Linked DNA regions of Vulgatibacter sp.. Each later gene encodes a partner of the first gene's protein in a complex. Links are inferred from orthologs where the notes say so. Each region holds a gene or a part of one and is shown in the gene's direction. Other genes may lie near its edges. The genes, in order: carA and carB.

Region 1 (3,308 bases):
GATCTGCACGTGCACCTGCGCGAGCCCGGCGAGGAGTACAAGGAGACCATCCTCTCCGGCCTGCGCTCCGCCGTGGCCGGCGGCTTCACCGCCGTGGTCTCGATGCCGAACACCAAACCGGTGATCGACAACGCCCACCTGGTGCGCTTCGTCCTCGACAAGGCGAAGGAGGCGGGGCTGGCGAAGGTCTACCCCTCGGGCGCCACCACGAAGGGCCAGAAGGGCGAGGCGCTCGCCGAGTACGGCGACATGAAGAGCGCCGGCGCGGTGATGATGACCGACGACGGCCATCCGGTGATGAACCCCGGGATCATGCGCCGCGCCCTCGAATACGCGAAGGCCTTCGACCTGCCGATCATGGTCCACGAGGAGGACCTGAACCTGGCGGCTGGTGGCTGCATGCACGAGGGCACGGTCTCGATGCGCCTCGGCCTCAAGGGCTTCCCGGCAGCGGCGGAGGACGTGATGGTCCTCCGCGACATCGAGCTCGCGTCGCTGACCGGCGGTCGCCTCCACATCGGCCACCTCTCCACCGCAGGCGCCGTGCGCGCGGTGCGGGAGGCGAAGCGCCGCGGCCTGCGGGTCACCGCCGAGGCCACGCCGCACCACTTCACGCTCACCGACGAAGCGGTGGCCACCTACGACACCAACGCGAAGATGTGCCCGCCGCTCCGCTCGCAGGAGCACGTGGACGCGGTGCTCGAGGGGCTGGCGGACGGGACCATCGACGCGATCGCCACCGACCATGCGCCGCATTCCTCGGTGGAGAAGGACGTGGAGTTCGAGCGGGCGTCGAACGGCATCGTCGGGCTGGAAACCGCCGTCCCCCTCACCTTGGCGCTGGTGCGGCGGGGCGTGATCGGCGAGAAGCGCGCGATCGAGTTGCTGAGCACCGGTCCGTGCCGGGCGTTCGGCCTGCCGGGCGGCACCCTGGCCGTCGGTGCAGCGGCCGACGTCACGGTGATCGACCCTGCGGCGGAATGGACCGTGGAGCCGGCATCGTTCGAGTCGAAAGGCAGGAACAGTCCGTTCGGCGGCTGGAAGGTCCAGGGCCGCGCGGTCCTGGTCATGGTCGACGGGCGGATCGTCCACGGCGGCGAGCAGAGGAGCAGGTGATGGGTATCTCGAGGCGCAAGGCCATCCTCGCATTGGCGGATGGCACGGTCTTCGTCGGTCGTGCCTTCGGCGCCGAGAGCGAGACCGTGGGCGAGGTGGTCTTCAACACCTCGATGACCGGCTACCAGGAGATCCTCACCGATCCCTCGTACGTCGGGCAGATCGTCACCTTCACCTACCCGGAGCAGGGGAACGTGGGCGTGAACGCCCTCGACGAGGAGTCGGTGCAGCCCCATGCCGTCGGCATGATCTGCAAGCACGCCAGCCTTGGCCCCTCGAACTACCGGTCCGAGGCGCCGCTGCAGAAGTACCTGGTGGAGCACGGCCTCCCCGGCATCGAGGGGATCGACACCCGGATGCTGGTGCGTCACCTCCGCGACCACGGCGCGCAGATGGGCGTGCTCTCCACCCTCGAAGGCGCCGAGCCCCGGGCGCTGGTGGAGAAGGCCCGCAGCGCCCCCGGCATGGGCGGCCAGGACCTCGCCACCGGCATCTCGACGAAGCAGGCCTACGAGTTCACCACGCCGCTGGGCGATCCCCTCGAGGGCGCGGCGCAGGCCCCCGAGGCCCGCTTCCACGTGGTGGCCTACGACTACGGCCTGAAGAAGTCGATGCTGCAGCTCCTCGTCGACGCCGGCTGCAAGGTCACCGTGGTCCCCTCGCACACGCCGGCGAGCGAGGCCCTCGCCCGCAAGCCCGACGGCATCTTCCTCACCAACGGCCCCGGCGACCCGGCGGCGGTGACCTACGCCGCGCCCATCGTCCGCGAGCTCCTCGGCCAGGTGCCCATCTTCGGCATCTGCCTCGGCCACCAGATCCTCTCCCTGGCCGTCGGCGCGAAGACCTACAAGCTCAAGTTCGGCCACCGCGGCGGCAACCAGCCGGTGATGGATCTCGAGACGGGCAAAGTGGAGATCACCGCGCAGAACCACGGCTTCGCCGTCGACGCGGAGAGCCTCGCCGGCACCGGCGCCCACGTGACCCACGTCTCCTTGAACGACGGCACGGTCGAAGGCATCGCCATCCCGGCGAAGCGCGCCTTCAGCGTGCAGCACCACCCCGAGTCGTCGCCGGGGCCGCACGACGCGCGTTATCTCTTCGAGCGCTTCGTCCGCCTGATGGAGGGTGGGGGCGCCCGCTCGTGATCCAGCCCTACCTCGACCGCGTGATCGCCTGGGCGACCGGACCCGAAAGGCAGGAGGAGATCCTCCGCGCCAAGGAGGAGTTCCGCCAGCGCACCGGTGAATTCCACGAGGACGACAAATCCTTCGAGCCGCGGATGGCCGCGTTCCTCGAGTTCTTCCTCTTCGACCGCCCGTTGGAGCGGGAGGGCGTGCCGCCGGTGCAGGCCTTTCTCGACGCGCAGCGCAGCGAGCTGCCCGCAGAGGATCTGCCGCGCCTCGAGGCGCTCGCCAGCGGACTGCACGGCATCTTCGAGATCCGCAAGCTGGGGACGAAGCACGGGCTGCGGATCCGCGAGGTGCTCTCGGGGAAGGACTACGAGATCTACGAGCGCCGCGAGCTCGTCGGCCTGAGCAAGGGCGACATCCTCGACGCGCGCATCGTTCCCTGGGACGAGGAGAGCTGGGTCTTCACCGGCGCCTTCCTCTACCATCCGGCAGAAGCGCGCAAGCAGGTGCTCAAGGAAGCCAAGCGCCGGGCGAAGGCCGACGCCTCGCCGCTCGAATTCGCCTGGGAGCTGGCGCGCCTCGCGCTCAAGCTCGAGCGCTACCGCAACGTCGCGGTGGAGCACATCTACAAATTCGAGTGACCGGGGTGCGGCAAACCGCACTATCGGCTGCAGCCCCGCAGGCGCTATTCCTCCACGAGAAGGGGGATGCGATGCGGGGCTTCTTCGTTGCGGCGCTCTCCGCGGCGGTCCTGGTGCTGTTCGGCTGTGGCACGGACGTCGCGCGACCTGCGGATGAAGGCGGCGCGGGCCAGGGCGGCGCAGGCGGCCACGGCGGCGCAGGCGGCCACGGCGGCGCAGGCGGCCACGGCGGCGCAGGCGGCCACGGCGGCGCAGGCGGCCACGGCGGCAGCGCCCCCGCCGAATGGGGACCGACGACCGTCGTCGGCACCACCGACGGCCCGGGCGGCTTCGCGATCGCTGCTGGCGACGCGACGGTCCACTTCCTCTACCGCAACGATGGCGCGCTCTTCGCCCGCCGCTGGTCCGCAGCCGCAGCGAC
Region 2 (4,047 bases), on another replicon or contig:
CCGCCGTTGTTCAGGCCGCCCTCGGAATCGCCGTCGCCGCTCCCGCCACACGCCACCGCACCCAGGGCCACCACCGCCACCAGCATCGCCAGCCGCTTCGACATGTCGCATTCCCCCACGCGGCCATCGCCGCCGATCCGGCGCCGGGCGGGGCCCGGCAGGTCGCGCGGATGGAACACGAGGAGGAGGACGCACCGACAGTGCGGATTTCTGCACTCCCATACCCGTGGGGCAGCCTGGCGCCGGGGCCCCCGGCCACCTGGGGCCGGCTCCCGGACAAAGGGGGATCCCCCAGGAAGATCAGGGTCCTGGCCGCCGTTCGAGGCCCAAGCGTGCACCCCCGCTCCACCAGGCGTCGGGAATGCTTTCAGCATACCTGTGCACCCTCGAACGTTTCTGGTAAAAGCCGCGCGCGCGCCAGCCGGAGGAGCACCCACATGCCCCGCAGAACCGACCTCAAGACCATCTTCGTCGTTGGCTCGGGACCGATCGTCATCGGCCAGGCCTGCGAGTTCGACTACTCGGGTACGCAGGCCTGCAAGGCCCTGCGCGAAGAGGGCTACCGGGTCGTCCTCCTCAACTCCAATCCGGCGACGATCATGACCGACCCGGAGACGGCGGACGCCACCTACGTCGAGCCGCTCACGGTCGAGGTCGCCACCAAGATTCTCGAGAAGGAGCGGCCGGACGCGCTCCTCCCGACGCTCGGCGGCCAGACCGCGCTCAACCTCGCCAAGGCGCTCGCCGAGCGGGGCATCCTCGAGGCGCACGGCTGCCAGCTCATCGGCGCCTCCCTCGAGGCGATCGACAAGGCCGAGGACCGCGAGCTCTTCGGTGCGGCGATGGCGCGCATCGGCCTCGAGACCCCGAAGAACGGCGTGGCCCACTCCCTCGAAGAGGCCCGCGAGATCGCCGAGCGCACTGGCTTCCCCGCCATCCTCCGCCCCTCCTTCACCATGGGCGGCACCGGCGGCTCCATCGCCTACAACAAGGTGGAGTTCGAGGAGAAGGTGAAGTGGGCGCTCGACGCCTCGCCCACCCGCAGCGTGCTCATCGACGAGTCGGTGCTCGGCTGGAAGGAGTACGAACTCGAGGTGATGCGCGATCGCAACGACAACGTCGTGATCGTCTGCTCCATCGAGAACTTCGACCCGATGGGTGTGCACACCGGCGACTCGATCACCGTCGCCCCCGCGCAGACCTTGACCGACAAGGAGTACCAGCGGCTCCGGGACGCCTCGGTGAAGATCATCCGCGAGATCGGCGTGGACACCGGCGGCTGCAACATCCAGTTCGGCGTGAACCCGGTGGACGGCCGCGTGGTGGTCATCGAGATGAACCCGCGCGTCTCCCGCTCGAGCGCGCTCGCCTCGAAGGCGACGGGCTTCCCCATCGCCAAGATCGCCGCGCGGCTGGCGGTGGGCTACACCCTCGACGAGATCGCCAACGACATCACCCGCGAGACCAAGGCCGCCTTCGAGCCCTCGATCGACTACGTGGTGACCAAGGTCCCGCGCTTCGCCTTCGAGAAGTTCCCCCAGGCAGACAGCCGCCTCACCACCCAGATGAAGTCGGTGGGCGAGGCGATGGCCATCGGCCGCACCTTCCGCGAGTCGTTCCAGAAGGCGCTGCGCTCGCTCGAGACCGGCTCCCACGGCTTCGAGTCGCCGCTCGGCAAGAAGCCCGGCGCCACCTGGAGCGAGGACGAGCTCGAGCAGGTCCGCGACGGGATCCGCAAGCCCACCAACCAGCGGCTCTACTGGGTGGCCGAGGGCTTCCGCGCCGGCCTCATCGTCGACGAGGTCTTCGAGATCTCCGCGATCGATCCCTGGTTCCTCCGGGAGCTCGCCGCCATCGTCGAGGAGGAGGGCTTCGTCGCAGCCGAGGGGCTAGGCGACGCCGACCGCCTCCGCGAGCTCAAGGGGATGGGCTTCTCCGACCGCCGCCTCGCCCAGCTCACCGGCACGACCGAGGCGCAGATCCGCTCGCGCCGCTACGAGCTCGGCGTGCACCCGGTCTACAAGCGGGTCGACACCTGCGCCGCGGAGTTCGAGGCCCATACGCCCTACCTCTACTCGTCCTACGAGCAGGAGTGCGAGGCGCGGCCCACCGACAAGCAGAAGGTGCTGATCCTCGGCGGCGGTCCCAACCGCATCGGCCAGGGGATCGAGTTCGACTACTGCTGCGTGCACGCCTGCTTCGCGCTCAAGGAGGCCGGGTTCGAGACCATCATGGTCAACTGCAACCCGGAGACGGTCTCCACCGACTACGAGACCGCCGATCGCCTCTACTTCGAGCCCCTCACCTTCGAGGACGTGCTCGAGATCGCCCGGGTCGAGAAGCCGATCGGCGCCATCGTGCAGTTCGGCGGGCAGACGCCGCTCAAGCTCTCGGTGGCCCTCGAGCAGGCCGGGGTGAAGATCCTCGGCACCGTGCCCGACGCCATCGACCGCGCCGAGGACCGCGAGCGCTTCGCCGAGGTGGTGAACAAGCTGGGCCTCAAGCAGCCCGCCAACGGCATCGGCCGCTCCGCCGAGGAGGCGATCCGCGTCGCCAACGAGATCGGCTACCCGGTGATGGTCCGCCCGTCCTACGTGCTCGGCGGCCGCGCGATGGAGATCTGCCACGACGAGGCGCAGCTCAAGAGCTACCTCGAGCACGCGGTGCAGGCCTCCGAGGAGAAGCCGGTGCTGGTGGACCGCTACCTCCGCGACGCCCTCGAGGTCGACATCGACGTGGTCCGCGACGGCGACCGCGTGGTGGTCGGCGGCGTGATGGAGCACATCGAGGAGGCCGGCGTGCACTCCGGCGACTCGGCCTGCGTGCTCCCGCCGTACTCGCTCTCCGCCGACATCGTGCGGAAGATCGAGGAGCAGGCGATGGCGATGGCCGAAGAGCTCGGCGTCGTCGGCCTGATGAACACCCAGTTCGCGGTGCAGGGCGACGAGGTCTACGTCCTCGAGGTGAACCCCCGCGCCTCGCGCACCGTGCCCTTCGTGGCCAAGGCCACCGGCACGCCGCTGGCCAAGCTCGCGGCGCTGGCGCAGGTGGGGATCAAGCTCCCCGCCGATCTGCCGGACCGCCCGGTGATGAAGCACTCGGCGGTGAAGGAGTCGGTCTTCCCCTTCATCAAATTCCAGGGCGTCGATCCGGTGCTCGGGCCCGAGATGAAGTCGACCGGCGAGGTGATGGGCATCGACACCGACTTCGCCCGCGCCTTCTGGAAGAGCCAGGTCGGCGCCGGCAACGCGCTGCCCACCTCCGGCCGCTGCTTCGTCTCCGTGCGCAACGAGGACAAGGGCGCCGCTGCGGAGCTGGCCCGCAGGCTCGCGGCGCTGGGCTTCGATCTCATCGCCACCCGCGGCACCGCGACCTACCTCGCGGAACAGGGGATCGAGACGGCGATGGTGCTCAAGATCGCCGAGGGGCGGCCGCACGTCATCGACAAGATCCTCGACGGCGACATCCACTTCGTGATCAACACCACGGCGGGCAAGAAGGAGCTGGCGGACAGCTACCCGATCCGCCGCGAGACGCTGAACCGGGGCATCCCCTACTACACGACCATCGCCGGCGCCCGCGCCGCGGTCTCGGCCCTCGAGGTCCTGCAGAAGGCGGAGCTCGGCGTGCGCTCGCTGCAGGAGTTCCACCCGGCGTACCGCCGCTAGAGCCCGGCCCGCTGGAACGACGACGGCGCTCCCGCCTCGACAGGCGGTGAGCGCCGTTCGTGTTTGCGGCGGAGGCTACTTGCTCTTGCGGCAGGTGTACTCGGCGATGCGGGTGAGCGAGCCGCCCTGTTCCAGCTCGATCACCAGCTGGCCCTGGCTCTGGCCGGAGCGGGTGAAGGTGCGGCGGGCATCCATGTCGGTGCCGTCGGCCATGTCGGTGTCGCCGGTCCAGACCATCTTCTCGCCTTCCCAGCCCTTCGACGTGAGCTCGCTGTAGGCACCGGTGTTGTCCACGCCGTGCCACACGTACTCCTTCTCATCGGCGTCCCAGCCCATCACCGATTCCTCGGCGAGGGACCACTGCCCCTTCGCGCCGACG

The links.
Region 2: the proteins of carA (region 1) and carB are in contact, whole or in part, in a solved structure (PDB 1KEE), measured with the Escherichia coli proteins. The link is inferred for Vulgatibacter sp. from one-to-one orthologs.

Annotation. Positions count from the first base shown.
Region 1 is NZ_JAWLCN010000012.1:67,982-71,289, forward strand. What follows is about bases 189-3,188. They hold carA (glutamine-hydrolyzing carbamoyl-phosphate synthase small subunit), read left to right. Parts: upstream 189-1,115; coding sequence 1,116-2,261; downstream 2,262-3,188. Other genes in these bases: ACESMR_RS20890 (dihydroorotase), read left to right, coding at 189-1,116; ACESMR_RS20900 (hypothetical protein), read left to right, coding at 2,258-2,887; ACESMR_RS20905 (hypothetical protein), read left to right, coding at 2,959-3,188. In the rest of the region: more of ACESMR_RS20890, read left to right, coding at 1-188; more of ACESMR_RS20905, read left to right, coding at 3,189-3,308. UniProt on the Escherichia coli protein: Small subunit of the glutamine-dependent carbamoyl phosphate synthetase (CPSase).
Region 2 is NZ_JAWLCN010000006.1:194,214-198,260, forward strand. The notes cover bases 130-3,868. They hold carB (carbamoyl-phosphate synthase large subunit), read left to right. Parts: upstream 130-437; coding sequence 438-3,668; downstream 3,669-3,868. Other genes in these bases: ACESMR_RS15740 (hypothetical protein), read right to left, coding at 3,744-3,868. Also shown: ACESMR_RS15730 (hypothetical protein), read right to left, coding at 1-104; more of ACESMR_RS15740, read right to left, coding at 3,869-4,047. UniProt on the Escherichia coli protein: Large subunit of the glutamine-dependent carbamoyl phosphate synthetase (CPSase).